DNA from 2 places in the Streptomyces sp. NPDC003034 genome. Region 2 is predicted to be linked to the other one. Evidence: riboswitches for the same ligand, from Rfam matches in the RefSeq annotation. Region 2 holds a riboswitch; the other holds the start of a gene.
What was found. A riboswitch is a leader RNA that binds a small molecule or an ion and turns the genes downstream of it on or off. The one in region 2 is predicted to bind glycine.
Positions count from the first base shown of each region.

Region 1 (7,897 bases), on a different contig from region 2:
AGCTCGGTCTGGAAATCGGTGCTCGCAATCCGCTCCAGCACCTGGGCATTGACCATTCTCGGCAACCCGTCGGCACCCGCTAGATTCAGCTCGATCTCCAGCCCCATCATGTTCTTCGGTCGGTCGAACCTCTTCTCTGCCAGAAGCCGCTCCAGCCCCTCCAGGCACTCGTGAAGCTTCCTCCGATACCGCTGCCGATCGGACAGGTCGAATCCTCCTGCCACGATCTTCTCCCCCATCGAAGCGTCCCTCCTCCAGTGGGCCCGGCACGGGACACCCAGGCGCGCGTTACGGTCGATGATGCCCCGGCGGAGTGATCCATAACGCGGAAGGGGGCGTGAGTGGCGAGGAGCGCGCGCCGGTTTGGCCGAAGGGTGCTTGGGCACATTCATCTGGCAAGTCACTTCTCGCAAATTCCGCATCGACTTTGCCGATTTCGGATAACCGGCGCTTTCCAGCCGAGCCCCCGTCCGGTACCCTCCGAGGTCAGCGCGGTATGTTCACGCGCAAGGCGGCATGAATGCCCTGACAGTGGGTCCGGTAAGCGCCTTGTCGGCAATAGACGGGACGGCTAGCCGAAACACTGCGTGAACACGTGTCGTATAAACTCCGTTAACGAGGCAGAGAGTTGGCGCGCGGCCATTGCCCCTCAGCCCCCCTCTGGCCCCAGAATGCGACAGCGCCCGTCCGCACCCCGCCCCCGCACCACCGGTCTCCCTAGTGAGAGGCGACCCACCATGCCGCTGCATGTCCCTCCGGCTCCCGCATCCGCCCTGCGCAGCGTCCTCGCGGCACTCGGAACCCCCACCGCCGTCCATGAGGCGCACACTCCGGCCATGCGCGCGCTGCACGGGCCCATGACCGCCGAGCTCCCCCTTCCGGTCCACGTCCTCGACCGGCTGAACACGTCCCATCTGGCGGCGGGCGGCAGGCCTCCCCGTACGCGGCTCACGGGGTGGCGCTTCCTGATCCGCGGCGGCGACCGCCACGTCGCCGCCGCCGACACCCGGCTGACGGCGGACGGCTGGTCCTTCTCGCACTTCTTCGAGGGCCCGTACGTCGCCGCCACCGAACGCGCCCTGCGCCAGGCGGAGTCGCTCAGCCAGAACTACCAGCCCAGACTCCTGTCCGTACCGGAGCTGTACATGCTGACCCTGTGGCTGCACGGCGCGGTCGGCGCCGACGCCTCCGCCGGCCTGCCGGCCGGTGAGGACCTGCTCGTGCCGCTGGCACCGGCCCCGCCCGGCATCACCGCGTACCGGCCGCACGCCGTGTCCGAGCTGCTGCCCGTGATGACCCACCGGCTGACGCCCGCGCCGCCGCCGGCGCCCCCCTCGCTGGCCGCGCCCGCGGCCTGACCTGATTGACCCATTCGGCCTAGCCCGCTCGGACCACTGCGGAACCACCCGAAATGACAGGGGAGTTGAGCTGAACCGCCCGCACGAGTGATGCGTCCTCCCTCTATGAGGGCGGCTGCCGGGAAATGCCTGCGAAGCAGCTGTCATGGGGGAACACTGAGGACATCTCCCCGCGGGCGCGGGGGTGACACAGGGGGACGGCCATGAATCACGCATCGAGCCGTAGCACACAGACCACACCGCAGCGAAAGAACGCATCCATGTGCCAGCACCAGCCTGCCTGCCCGTCAGCCGACTCAGCCGACCGAGAGGCCGCGCAGCCTGTGGCCAACCACCCGGAGCAGGGCTGGAGCCTGCTGTGCAATGGCGTCCTGCTCTTCGAGGACACCGGTGAGCTGCTGCCGGACGGCCAGATCATCGCACCGCACCGCCCGCTCGCGGCTTCGGCGGCCTAGCGCTGACCCAGCCGGCGGGAGTGCGGGCGAAGGGGCCGGTCCGGGAGGTTCTCCCGGACCGGCCCCTTGGTCACGTCACATCGCATCACGCATGGGTGATACGCCCGTCATGGGACGCCGTGCGGTTCAGTTGTCGTACGCGTCCAGCGGCGGGCAGGAGCAGACGAGGTTCCGGTCACCGAACGCCCCGTCGATCCGGCGCACCGGCGGCCAGTACTTCTCGGCGGCCGTGACCCCGCCCGGGAAGACGGCCTCGTCACGGGTGTAGTGGTGGTTCCACTCGCCGCCCAGCGCCGCCGCGGTGTGCGGGGCGTTGGCCAGCGGGTTGTCGTCCACCGGCCACTCCCCGGCGGCGACCCGCTCGATCTCGCCGCGGATGGCGATCATCGCGTCGCAGAACCGGTCGATCTCACCGAGGTCCTCGGACTCCGTCGGCTCGATCATGAGCGTGCCCGCGACCGGGAACGACATGGTCGGCGCGTGGAAGCCGTAGTCGATCAGACGCTTGGCGATGTCGTCCACGCTCACACCGGTCGCCTTCGACAGCGGGCGCAGGTCGATGATGCACTCGTGCGCGACCAGGTTGCCCGGGCCGGTGTAGAGCACCGGGTAGTGCGGCTCCAGGCGCTTGGCGATGTAGTTGGCGCCCAGCACCGCGACCTGGGTGGCGCGCTTGAGTCCCTCACCGCCCATGAGGCGTACGTAGGACCAGGAGATCGGCAGGATGCCCGCCGAGCCCCAGGGAGCGGCGGAGATCGGGCCGACACCGGTCTCGGGACCGGCGGTGGGCTGGAGCGGGTGGTTGGGCAGGTACGGGGCCAGGTGCGCCCGGACACCGACCGGCCCGACGCCCGGGCCGCCGCCGCCGTGCGGGATGCAGAAGGTCTTGTGCAGGTTCAGGTGCGAGACGTCGCCGCCGAAGTGACCCGGCTTGGCCAGGCCCACCAGGGCGTTCAGGTTCGCGCCGTCCACGTAGACCTGGCCGCCCGCCTCGTGCACCTGGGCGCAGATGTCGGCGACGTGCTCCTCGAACACCCCGTGCGTGGAGGGGTAGGTGATCATCAGCACGGCGAGCTCGTCGCGGTACTGCTCGATCTTGGCGCGGAGGTCCTCCGCGTCCACCTCGCCGTCGTCGGCGGTCTTGACGACGACGACCTTCATGCCGGCCATCACGGCGCTGGCGGCGTTGGTGCCGTGCGCGGAGGACGGGATGAGGCAGACGGTGCGCTGCTCGTCACCGTTGGCGCGGTGGTAGGCGCGTACGGCCAGCAGGCCGGCGAGCTCACCCTGGGAACCGGCATTGGGCTGGATGGAGACCTTGTCGTAGCCGGTCACCTCGCAGAGACGTTCCTCCAGCTCGGTGATCAGCGACAGGTACCCCTCGGCCTGCTCCACCGGAGCGAAGGGGTGCAACTGGCCGAACTCGGGCCAGGTGACCGGCTCCATCTCGGTGGTCGCGTTCAGCTTCATGGTGCAGGAGCCGAGCGGGATCATGCCGCGGTCCAGCGCGTAGTCCTTGTCCGCGAGCCGGCGCAGGTAGCGCAGCATCGCGGTCTCGGAGCGGTGCTGGTGGAAGACGGGGTGGGTCAGGTACGCGTCCGAGCGCAGCAGCCCCTCCGGCAGCGCGTCGGCCGCGGTGGCGTCCAGCGCCTCGATGTCCGCGGCGTCGCCGCTCACGCCGAAGGCGGCCCAGACGGTCTCGATGTCGGCGCGCAGGGTGGTCTCGTCGCAGGCGGCGGAGACCAGGTCGGCGTCCACCTGGAACAGGTTGACCCCACCCTCGCGGGCGGCCGCGACGACCTCGGCCGCGCGGCCCGGAACGCGGGCGGTGACCGTGTCGAAGTACGCCCCGTGCACGACTTCGACCCCGCCGGCGGTCAGACCGGCGGCGAGCAGGGCCGCGTAGCGGTGGGTGCGGCGGGCGATGGTCCGCAGGCCGTCCGGGCCGTGGTAGACGGCGTACATGCCGGCCATGACGGCCAGCAGCACCTGCGCGGTGCAGATGTTGCTCGTGGCCTTCTCGCGGCGAATGTGCTGCTCACGTGTCTGCAGCGCCAGCCGGTAGGCCTTGTTGCCGTCCGCGTCGACGGAGACTCCGACGAGGCGGCCGGGCAGGGAGCGGGCGTGCTTCTCCTGGACGGCCATGTAGCCGGCGTGCGGGCCGCCGAAGCCCATGGGGACGCCGAAGCGCTGGGTGGTGCCGACGGCGATGTCCGCGCCGAGCACACCGGGAGAGGTCAGCAGGGTCAGCGCGAGCAGGTCCGCCGAGACGGTGACGATGGCGCCGAGCCCGTGGGCCTGCTCGATGACCGGCTTCAGGTCCCGTACGGCACCTGAGGCGCCCGGGTACTGCAGCAGGACGCCGAAGACGCCGCGATCGGCGATCTCGGCCGGGATGCCGTCCGAGAGGTCCGCGACGACGACCTCCACGCCCGTGGGCTCGGCGCGGGTCTGGATCACGGCGATGGTCTGCGGCAGCGCGTCGGCGTCGATGAGGAAGACACCGTTCTTGACCTTGCCCACCCGCCGGGCCAGCGACATGGCCTCGGCCGCGGCGGTGCCCTCGTCGAGCAGGGAGGCGCCCGAGGTCGGCAGCCCCGTCAGCTCCGCGACGACGGTCTGGAAGTTGAGGAGCGCCTCCAGGCGGCCCTGCGAGATCTCCGGCTGGTAGGGCGTGTACGCCGTGTACCAGGCCGGGTTCTCCATGACGTTGCGCAGGATCACCGGCGGGGTGAAGGTGCCGTAGTAGCCGAGCCCGATCATCGAGGAGAGGACCTGGTTGCGGTCGGCGAGCGAGCGCAGCTCGGCCAGCACCTCGGCCTCGGTCCGCGCCTCGGGCAGGTTCAGCGCCCCGGCGGTCTTGATCACATCGGGCACCGCGGCTGCGGTCAGTTCGTCCAGGGAGCCGTAGCCCACCTGGGCCAGCATCTTCGCCTGCGCCTCGGCATCCGGGCCGATGTGGCGCTGCTCGAAGGGGATGCCTCGCTCCAGCTGGGAGAGCGGAATGCGGTTGGCGGTCATGTACGGAGGCCTCCTGGTCGTATGACCTGCGAGGGGCACCACGGCGCGGGCACCCGGACGGCCTCCCCCTCTGTCATCTCAACCTGAGAGCTTCACCGGAGTCGCGGGCAGAGCCCGAGAGATCCGGCTTTCACCGTCGGTGAGGAGAGGAACCGGCACTGCGCGCCCGGTACCCGCCCCTGCTTTCCAGAGTGGCCTCGTCCGTGCGGTACGTATGCCTGAGAGATTCCGGGGAGGATTTGCTCCTTCGGCGCCTCCGTCTCGTTCACTCGGAGGACTCTCCCGCACAGGGTCGACAGCCATGACCCAGCCTACCAGCGAGGATCCGGAGCCTTCCCGAGTGGCCTGCGGCCCGAATATGCCCTTCTGTAGTCATTACGGAGGGAGCTGCGACCATGTGGAGGGACCGTGCAGACGGACATCGATCCGCGCAGCCTGATCGGCCGCAAGGCATTCGACCGCAACGGCAACAAGATCGGCACTATTGACGAGGTCTACCTCGATGATGCCACCGGTACCCCGGAGTGGGCCGCCGTACGGACGGGCCTGTTCAGCCGCGACGCCTTCGTCCCGCTGGAGCCGAGCGAGCTGGTGGGAGGCACCCTGCGGGTGCCGTTCGAACGCGCCCTGATCAAGGACGCTCCCGACTTCGGCGTCGGCCGCCACCTCTCCCCCGAACAGGAGCTGCAGCTCTACCACCACTACGGCCTGGACGTGACCCTGCCCAGCGAGTTCCAGCGCCCTGCCGCCGACGGGGCCGACCGCGACTTCGGCCACCTGGCGGGCGACGAGAACCAGGCCTGAAACGGGCGCTGACACGGGCGCTGAGCCGGGCGGGAATCCGGCCCGGCCCGGGCGGTCCGGGCGTGGGCCGGGCGGCAGCCAGGCAGGCGTGAGCCAGGCGTAGGCCGGGGTTGGTCCTCGCCGGAGCCAGACCGGAGCCGGCCTGACCCGGGACGGAGCCGCGCCGGATGCGGCCGGAGCCGCGCACCAGCCCGTTTAGGGCGGGTCTTTGGGATCATGTCGGCCGAGCCCGCGTTGTCCGGTGCCGTGCATCCCAAAGCGGAGGAGCTTGCCTCTATCCGGACGTACTGGGAAGCCCCGACAAGGCGGGGAGGTGCGGTGCCGGGCAGCGCGGGCCCGGCAAGATCCGAAAGACCCGCCCTAAGCCCGGGCGCCGGTCGCGGAGCCGCCCTCCGCCTCCGCCTCTCCCACCAGCGGCAGCGGATCGGCCGGCTCCAGCTCAAGGTCGTCCACCCGGAAGGTCCGCACGCGGCCGGGCCGCGAGCCGGGCTGCTCGAACCGTACGGTCACCCGCCCGACCCCGCTGCCCTGCACCCACCCGGGCCCGTACACGGCATGCCGTACGTCGGTCCCGGCCGGCCAGCGCCGCTCGGCGGCGGGCTCGTCCTCCCCGGCCGGCTCCCGGGCGGGCTCCTGCGCCCGCGGCGGCGGCCCGTCCGGCGCCGGCCCGCCCGCCGGGCCTGCCCCGGCCCCGCTCTCCGCTGCCAGGTCAGCGGCCCCGCTCACCCCTGCGGCCCCACCGTCCGTACGTATCTCCCCGGCCGCCTCCGCGGCATCCACCCCACCGCGCGCATGACCCTCGTCCGGCGCCCGCGCGGCATCCGCCCCACCGGCGGCGAGCGCGGAGGCCTGGGCGAACAGGTCCTCCTGCGTGTAATCGGCCAGCCCGGTCACCCCGACCCCGAGCAGCCGCACGCCGCCCGTGGTGTCGACGCCTTCCAGAAGCCGCGCCGCCGCCTCGCCCACGACGCCCGGGTCGTCCGTCGGCCCCCGCAGGGTCTCGGACCGCGTGAGCGTGGAGAAGTCGTAGCGCCGCACCTTCAGCACGATCGTGCGCCCCGAATGCCCCGACGCGCGCAACCGCCGCACGCACCGGTCGGCGAGCCGCTGCACCTCATTGCGGATACGCACCCGGTCGTGCAGGTCGATGTCGAAGGTGTCCTCGACCGACACCGACTTCGCGTCCCGCTCCGCGACCACCGGCCGGTCGTCCAGTCCCAGCGCCATCCGGTAGAGCCCGACGCCGTGCGCGCGCCCCACCATCCGGACCAGCTCGTCCTCACCGGCCTCGGCCAGCTCCCCCACCGTCGTGATGCCGGCCCGCCTCAGGTGCTCCCCGGTGGCCGGACCCACCCCGGGCAGCGTCCGCACCGACATCGGCGCGAGCAGTTCCCGCTCCGTCCCCGGCTCGATCAGCAGCAGCCCGTCCGGCTTGGCCTCCTCGGAGGCCACCTTGGCCAGCATCTTCGACCCGGCCAGGCCCACCGAACCGCTGAGCCCCGTCACCGCCCGGATGTCCGCGCGCAGCCGCTCACCGGCCGCCCGGGCCGTCGGCGCGTCGAAGGCCGTGCCGCCCGCCTCCAGGTCCACGAAGGCCTCGTCCAGGCTGAGCGGCTCCACCAACGGCGACAGCTCCCGCAGGAGGGCCATGACCACGTCGCTGACCTGCCGGTAGAGGGTGAAACGCGGAAAGAGATACGCGCCGTTCGGGCAGAGCCGCCTGGCCTGCGCCGTCGGCATCGCCGAATGGACGCCGAACCGCCTGGCCTCGTACGAGGCGGTCGCGACGACCCCGCGCGGCCCGAGCCCGCCGACGATGACGGCCTTGCCGCGCAGGCTCGGCTTCGACGCCTGCTCCACCGAGGCGTAGAAGGCGTCCATGTCCAGGTGCAGGATCGTCGGCGCGGGTCTCACAGCCCCGATGCTCCCCCATGCCACTGACAATGGCGCCCGCCCCGGGCCGGGGACCGGATCCGGGGTCAGACGGCGCGGTTGCGGCGGGCGGCGAGCTCGTCCGCCGGGTTGTTCCCCACCAGGGTCTCGCCGGTGTCCACGCGCTCCCCGTGGAGCTGCGAGAGCGCGCTCTCGACATCGCGCCACACCACGCCCACGGCGATGCCGAAGACGCCCTGCCCGCCTTGGAGGAGGCTCACCACCTGGTCCGGGGAGGTGCACTCGTACACGGTCGCGCCGTCGCTCATCAGCGTCATGCGCTCCAGGTCCGGGAATCCGCGGTCGCGCAGGTGCTGCACGGTGGTG
Region 1 covers NZ_JBSFTS010000003.1:8,419-16,315, reverse strand. The annotation lists gene ACWDX7_RS04535 (glutamate-cysteine ligase family protein) at 1-239, opposite strand, end outside; gene ACWDX7_RS04530 (hypothetical protein) at 738-1,358, shown strand; gene ACWDX7_RS04525 (DUF5999 family protein) at 1,619-1,813, shown strand; gene gcvP (aminomethyl-transferring glycine dehydrogenase) at 1,940-4,834, opposite strand; glycine riboswitch at 5,031-5,129, opposite strand; gene ACWDX7_RS04515 (PRC-barrel domain-containing protein) at 5,243-5,638, shown strand; gene ACWDX7_RS04510 (DNA polymerase IV) at 5,999-7,552, opposite strand; gene ACWDX7_RS04505 (MerR family transcriptional regulator) at 7,618-7,897, opposite strand, start outside.
Region 1: linked by a shared signal. The riboswitch ahead of gcvP (aminomethyl-transferring glycine dehydrogenase) and the one ahead of gcvT (glycine cleavage system aminomethyltransferase GcvT) in region 2 are both predicted to bind glycine.

Region 2 (7,897 bases):
CCACACGGCCCGGGGGCGATGAGAAGCGCCCGAGCGCCCGAGCGCCCGTACGAGCAGGCCGGCCCTCCCCGGTGCTGTGACCGGAAGGCGCACCGGCCGGTCGCACCGGAGGGGTCGACCTCTGGCGCGGCCCCGGCTCACCGCCCCGGCAGCTGCCAGGAGCGCCGGCCCGGCATGTCCCGAGGGGCACCACCGGGCGAGAACCGGTCGCCCCGGTACGGACGGAGACGGTCCGCCGTCCCGGAGACCGAGGCGGACGCCCGGCGGCCTCACCAACAAACCCTTCCACCCGTCACGGGCCCGGGCCCTGCCGTCGAAGTGGCGCCACGGCTCACTCCGACGGCAGGGTGGATCCATCGCTCAGAGCGAGGGGTACAGCGGGAACTTCGCCGCGAGGGCGCGGACGCGCGCCTTGAGGCTCTCCCCGTCGAACGCCGGCTTCAGCGCGGCCGCGATGATCTCCGCGACCTCGGTGAAGTCCTCGGCGCCGAAACCACGCGTGGCCAGGGCCGGCGTACCGATCCGCAGGCCGGAGGTCACCATCGGCGGCCGCGGGTCGTTGGGGATCGCGTTCCGGTTGACCGTGATGCCGATCTCGTGGAGGCGGTCCTCGGCCTGCTGGCCGTCCAGCTCGGAGTTGCGCAGGTCCACGAGCACCAGGTGGACGTCCGTACCGCCCGACAGGACCGAGACACCGACCTCGGTGACGTCCGGCTGCACCAGGCGCTCGGCGATGATCCTGGCGCCCTCCAGGGTGCGCACCTGGCGCTCCTTGAAGTCCTCCGAGGCCGCGATCTTGAAGGAGACCGCCTTGGCCGCGATGACGTGCTCCAGCGGGCCGCCCTGCTGACCCGGGAAGACCGCGGAGTTGATCTTCTTGGCCAGCTCCTGCGTCGACAGGATGACGCCGCCGCGCGGACCGCCGAGGGTCTTGTGCGTGGTGGTGGTGACGACATGGGCGTGCGGCACCGGGTTGGGGTGCAGACCCGCGGCGACCAGACCGGCGAAGTGCGCCATGTCGACCATCAGGTACGCGCCGACCTCGTCCGCGATCCGCCGGAAGGCGGCGAAGTCCAGCTGGCGCGGGTAGGCGGACCAGCCGGCGACGATCAGCTGCGGCTTGGACTCCTTGGCGAGGCGCTCGACCTCGGCCATGTCCACCTGTCCGGTCTCGTCCACGTGGTACGGGACCACGTTGTAGAGCTTGCCGGAGAAGTTGATCTTCATGCCGTGGGTCAGGTGACCGCCGTGGGCCAGGTTCAGACCCATGATCGTGTCGCCCGGCTTCAGCAGCGCGAACATCGCGGCGGCGTTGGCCTGCGCACCCGAGTGGGGCTGCACGTTCGCGTGCTCGGCACCGAAGAGCGCCTTGATGCGGTCGATCGCGATCTGCTCGACCACGTCGACGTGCTCGCAGCCGCCGTAGTAGCGGCGGCCCGGGTAGCCCTCGGCGTACTTGTTGGTCAGGACGGAGCCCTGGGCCTCCATGACGGCGACCGGAGCGAAGTTCTCCGACGCGATCATTTCCAGGGTCGACTGCTGGCGTACGAGCTCGGCGTCGACGGCGGCGGCGACGTCCGGGTCGAGCTCGTGGAGCGGGGTGTTCAGTACGGACATGGAGATCCCCTGGGCTTTCAGTTGTCGGAGTGGGTGAGCGCGGCGTACTCCTCGGCGGTGAGCACGTCGGTCGGCTCCTGCGAGACGCGCACCTTGAACAGCCAGCCCCCCTCGAACGGCGCCGTGTTCACGAGCGCCGGGTCGTCCACGACGTCCTGGTTGGCCTCGACGACCTCGCCGGTGACGGGGGAGTACAGGTCGCTGACCGACTTGGTCGACTCCAGCTCGCCGCAGGTCTCGCCCTCGGTCACGGTGGAGCCGACCTCGGGGAGCTGGGCGTAGACGACGTCACCGAGCGCGTTGGCCGCGAACTCCGTGATGCCGACCGTCGCGACGCCGCCCTCGGCGTCCGACAGCCACTCGTGCTCCTTGGTGTAGCGCAGCTGCTGGGGGTTGCTCATGGCCTGATTCTCCTGGATGCGGGGGAGTGGATACGAACTGCGGTCTTGGGTACTGAGACGGCGCCGTACGGGTGCCCTACGGGAATTCCGTACGGCGGCGGTCGTGGGCAGGAACGGCTCGGGGACTACTTCTGCCGCTTGTAGAACGGCAGGGCCACGACCTCGTACGGCTCATGCGTACCGCGAATGTCGACGCCGACGCCGCAGGTGCCGGGCGCGGCGTGCGCCGCGTCCACGTACGCCATCGCGATCGGCTTGCCCAGCGTCGGGGACGGGGCGCCGGAGGTGACCTCGCCGATGACCTGGCCGTCGGCCACGACGGGGAAGCCGGCGCGCGGGACGCGGCGGCCCTCGGCGATCAGGCCCACGAGCTTGCGCGGCGGATTGGTGGCGGCGCGCTCGGCGGCGGCCTCCAGCGCGGCGCGGCCCACGAAGTCGCACTCCTTCTCGAACTTCACCACCCGGCCCAGACCCGCGTCGAAGGGGGTGAGGGAGGTGCTCAGCTCGTGCCCGTACAGCGGCATGCCCGCCTCCAGGCGCAGCGTGTCACGGCAGGAGAGGCCGGCCGGGACCAGGCCCGCGCCCTCGCCCGCCTTGGTCAGCGCCTGCCACAGCTCCACGGCGTGCTCGGGGGCGACGAACAGCTCGAAGCCGTCCTCGCCGGTGTAGCCCGTACGCGCGATCAGCGCGGGCACCCCGGCCACCGTGCCCGGCAGGCCCGCGTAGTACTTGAGGCCGTCCAGGTCGGCGTCGGTGAGCGAGGCGAGGATGCCGGGGGACTCGGGCCCCTGCACCGCGAGCAGGGCGTACGCATCGCGGTCGTCGCGGACCTCGGTGTCGAAGCCGGCGGCGCGCTCGGTGAGGGCGTCGAGGACGACCTGGGCGTTGGAGGCGTTGGCCACGACCATGTACTCGGTCTCGCCCAGCCGGTAGACGATCAGGTCGTCGAGGATGCCGCCGTCCGCCTGGCAGATGTGCGTGTAGCGGGCCCGGCCGACCCCGACCGTGGAGATGTTGCCGACCAGCGCGTAGTCCAGGGCCTTGACGGCCTCGGGGCCGGTCAGGGTGATCTCACCCATGTGGGACAGGTCGAAGAGGCCGGCCTTGGTGCGGACGGCGTTGTGCTCGTCGCGCTCGCTGGCGTACCGCAGCGGCATGTCCCAGCCCGCGAAATCGGTCATGGTCGCACCGAGGGAACGGTGCAGCGCATCGAGGGCGGTCAGACGGGGGGCAGTGCTCATGGGTGTGGCTCCCGGGTCCCAGGGCATCGACATGACATGACGAGGACGTTCCTCCCCATCTGTCATCGGAACCTGAGAGGTTCGCCGGGAGTTCCCCCGATCTTTCGATCACCGGGGAAACCCGACTTGCACCTTGGGTGGAGCGCGCGCCCCGCGGACGGCGGCGCGGCTCGCTTTTCAGATCTGCCTCATCCACGCGGTACGGGGCCTGAGAGATTCAAGGGAGGTACTTGCTCCTTCGGCGCCCGGGCACGGCCTCGCGGCGTGCCGGGACTCTCCCGCGCGGATTCAAGCGGCCGGTATGCAATTGGTCCAGATGGCGCACATCATTGCACGCCCCGGTGACGACCGGGGCGTGCGGGCCCGGAAGACGTACGGACACCCGTACGGACACCCGGACGGACACTGGGGCGCACACCGGCGCCGGCGCCGGGGCGGGCGGGTATCGACCGGCGGACGGCGGACCGCAACCGGGGGCCGCGGGATTACCGTCTCTTTACACTCAGTGGGCATGGGCCCTGGCGGCCCGAATCGGGGGAGGCGATCACTGTGCGGAGATTCGGAGTGGTAGTGGCGGCGGCGGGAACCGTGGAAGGCGTCCCGGCGCAGTGCGGTGCGCGCCCGCCCGAGGCCGTCCCCGGGGAAAGCCGGGTACGCGACCTGCGCGGACCTGGGTTCCGCGGCCCGCAGCGGCTCACCTTCGCCGAGGGGGACGTCGTGGTCGTCTCCGGCCTGCCGGGCGGCGGCAAGAGCACGCTGATCAAGCGGGCGGCGGCGGGCGGAGGCATCGACTCCCAGGACGTGCGCGAGCGCTGGGAGCGGCGGATGCCGGCGGCGCTGCCGTACGGCCTGTACCGGCCGCTGGTCCGCGCCGCGCACTACTGGGGGTTGTGGCGGACCCTGCGCTCCGGAGCCTCCGTCGTCGTCCACGACTGCGGGACGCAGAGCTGGGTACGGGGCCTGCTCGCCGCGGTGGCGCGCCGCCGGGGGCGGGCGCTGCACCTGCTGCTCCTGGACAGCAGCCCCGAGGAGGCCCTGTCCGGTCAGGTGGCGCGCGGCCGCCGCGTGTCGGCGTACGCCTTCGCCCGGCACCGGGGGGCGGTGGGCCGCCTGCTGCGCGACGCCGAGGCCGGCCGGCCGCCGGCGGGCTGCGCCTCGGTGGTCCTGCTGGACCGCCGCTCGGCCGCCGCCGTGACCCGCATCGTGTTCCGCCCGTAGCCGCCCGTAGCCGGGCGGGGCCGGGGCCGGCCAGCGGCCGCCCGGACCGGACGGGGGGCGCGCCGCAGCCGATAGCCTCGGCGCGATACGACGGGACCACGGAGGGGCGAGGAAGATGCAAGGCAGCGGCTGGCCGGCAAATGAGCTGGAGCAGGTGCTCGGGGCGGCGCTGGGGCAGCCCGACGCGGGGGCGCGGATCCTGGAGGTGCTCGGGCGCAGCCGGGTCTGGGTGCCGCTGCCCGGCGGGGGCGGCCCCGACGCCGCGAGCCTGAGCCTGCCCACGATGGACATCGGCGGGGCGGCGTACGTCCCGGTGTACAGCTCGGAGGCGCAGTTCCTCGCCTGCGCCGGTACCGGCATGGACTTCGCCGTCGCCCCCGCCGCGGAGTTCGCCCGCGGCCTGCCCCCGCAGCTGGGCATCGCGGTCAACCCCGAGGGCGCGGTCGGCGTCCCGCTGCCCCCGCCCGCCGTCGCCGAGCTGTGCCGCGCCGGCGGGGCCCCGCTCGACGCGCAGGCCACCGGCGGCCGCGTCCGGCTGTACGAGCCCGACTGGCAGGAGGACCCGGTCGACTTCCTGGCCGCCGCGGCCGAGGAGTTCCGGGCCTGCGGCGTGGTCGCCGCCGCCCACCGCTGCCTCGCCAGTGTCGAGGGCGGGGCGCCGCAGCTGTTCATCGGCGTCCGGCTGCTGGGATGGGAGCCCGAGGAGCGCAACGCCCCGATGGACGCCCTCAGCCGGGCGCTGGCCCAGGTTCCGCCGCCGTGGCCCGTGCAGCTGATCCTGCTGGACGCCGCGCAGGACCCGATGACCGACTGGATCCGCGAACACGTGCGCCCCTTCTACCTTCCGTAGGGGCCGTTCCCCGGGCTCCAGCTGCCGTGCTCCCGCGGTCCGCGAGGTCCCGCCGCCCCGGCCGTCCGGTGCGCGGACTCACCGTCTCGCGGGCGGTCCGGCCACGACGGCTTCCTCGGCCTCGCGCTCGCACCCTCCCCGGCCTGCGGGCCCGGCGGACCCGATGGCACCGGACGTGGCTCCCTGCTCCGGTCCGATGGGCAGGCCACCCCCTAAGCTGGTGGCGTCTCCGGCCGCACGCGTGGCCCGGGTACGCGTGGACGACGGGCGGACGAAGAGGGGTACCGGGTGAGTGCGTCAGGCACGGCCGCGGCCGGGCAGGTCGAGCACATGCTGCGCCAGGTGACTCCCGGGCGCTATGAGAGCTACGAGTCGCTTCTGCACACCCTCGCCGAGGGCCGGCTGTGGATGCTGCTGTGGCAGGGGCAGCCGGGTGCCCCGGACGCCCAGTACGGCGGCATGGAAGTCGAGGGCCTCGGATACGCGCCCTGCGTCACCTCCCCGCAGGAGCTGACCGCCAGCGGCTGGAACCGGGGCTACGAGGTCGTCACCGGCCGGGACGTCGCCCGCGCGCTCTACCCGGACCGCTGGGGCCTGTGGCTCAACCCGCACGCCCAGGGCGGTGGTCTCGGCGTCCCCTGGGCCGACCTGCGCCGCATCGCGACGGGCCTGGACCGGATGCCGGCCGGGCCGCTGCGGCTGTCCGAGCCCGCCATCGAACTCCCGCAGTTCTACGGGCTGCTGACGCAGCACGCCCACCGTACGCCCGCCGTCCGGTCGCTGCGCCGGGCGTGGGTGCAGCCGGCGCTCGGGTCGCCCTACCTCGCGGTGGGGCTCGACCTGTACGACGCCTCCGCGCCCGCGCTGGAATCCGTACGGGAGATGATGCGCCAGTCGGTCGGCGTGGTCCCCGAGGGTGTCCCGGTGTGCACGGTCGCGCTGGCGGACGAGCACGATCCCGTCGCGATGTGGCTGCGCGCGCAGAGCCGCCCCTTCTACGACCGTGAGGGCCAGGCACCGGCGTACTGACCCCGGAGCCCCACCGGACCCGGGAGACACACCCCCAGCCCAAGCATCCGCATAGCGAGACATCCGTCTCGAAGGCCGCACCGATCCCATCGGTGCGGCCTTCGGCATATCAGCCGAATCCGACCAAGAAACGCGACGGAAACGGCAGTTGGCCGCGATGTCCGTTCCGCGCCGAACGGACGGTGTTTCACCGCTCAACAGAGCACGCGGTTCGGATAGCGGAAGGCGGCGACGCAGATCACGGTTGCGCATCACATCACCGGCAGGGCTGGCGGGCGGTTGAGACGCCGTTGAAGACTCCCCCCACCGAAGGCCGGTCAATCACACGACCACCCGTTCTTCCCGTGCACTTCAGGCGCATTTCGCGTCGACGCACCATCAGCGACGCCGATAGAACCAAGCCGCCACAGCGGCGGGCATGGGCCGGCCACCGTCGGCCGAGAGGGGTCCCCAGCACGATGACGGCACCACTGCACGACACCAGCGCGGCCGAGCCCGCAGCCGTGGCCGCCCCCGAACTCCCGCAGAAGGCGATCGAGGGACGCTCGCCGTGGCAGATCGCCTGGCTGCGGCTCAAGCGCGACAAGGTCGCCCTCGCCGGCGGTGTCATCGTGCTCCTGCTGGTCATCGTCGCGATCTTCGCGCCGCTGATCGTCAAGGCCTTCGGCCACCCGCCGGAGGAACTGCACGAGGACATGCTGGACCCGCTGCTTGGCCTGCCGGCCGGTGACTGGGGCGGCATCAGCAAGGACTTCCTGCTGGGCGTCGAGCCGGTCAACGGCCGCGACGTCTTCAGCCGGATCGTCTACGGCGCCCGCATCTCGCTTCTGGTGGCCTTCCTGTCCGCCTTCGTGGCGGTCTCCCTGGGGACCTTCTTCGGCATCATCGCCGGCTACTTCGGCGGCTGGGTCGACGCGGCCATCAGCCGCGTCATGGACCTGCTGCTGGCCTTCCCGCAGCTGCTGTTCATCATCGCGCTGGTCTCCGTCATCCCCAACGAGCTGTGGGGCTTCGAGGGATCGGGCCTGCGGATCGCCGTACTGGTGCTGGTCATCGGATTCTTCGGCTGGCCGTACATCGGCCGCATCGTCCGCGGTCAGACGCTCTCCCTGCGCGAGCGGGAGTACGTCGAAGCCGCGCGCAGCCTCGGTGCGGGCCGCTTGTACATCCTCTTCCGCGAACTGCTTCCGAACCTGGTGGCGCCGATCACCGTCTACTCGACGCTGATGATCCCCACCAACGTGCTGACCGAGGCCGCCCTGAGCTTCCTCGGAGTCGGCGTCAAGCCGCCCACGCCGTCCTGGGGAGAGACCCTCTCCACGGCCGTGCGGACCTACGAGGACGATCCGCTCTTCATGATCTTCCCCGGCGTGGCCATCTTCATCACCGTGCTGGCCTTCAACCTCTTCGGCGACGGCGTCCGCGACGCCCTCGACCCGAAGGGCTCCCGCTAGCGAGACCGCAGGGGCAACGATTCACCGGCCAGGGCACGGGACCCGGAGCCGGAACGACACCGGAACTACAACGGAGGGTTGCGAGCA
Region 2 covers NZ_JBSFTS010000025.1:78,056-85,952, reverse strand. The annotation lists gene glyA (serine hydroxymethyltransferase) at 361-1,617, opposite strand; gene gcvH (glycine cleavage system protein GcvH) at 1,635-2,018, opposite strand; gene gcvT (glycine cleavage system aminomethyltransferase GcvT) at 2,144-3,259, opposite strand; glycine riboswitch at 3,447-3,550, opposite strand; gene ACWDX7_RS23040 (AAA family ATPase) at 3,803-4,477, shown strand; gene ACWDX7_RS23035 (enhanced serine sensitivity protein SseB) at 4,593-5,327, shown strand; gene ACWDX7_RS23030 (enhanced serine sensitivity protein SseB C-terminal domain-containing protein) at 5,616-6,356, shown strand; gene ACWDX7_RS23025 (ABC transporter permease) at 6,815-7,810, shown strand.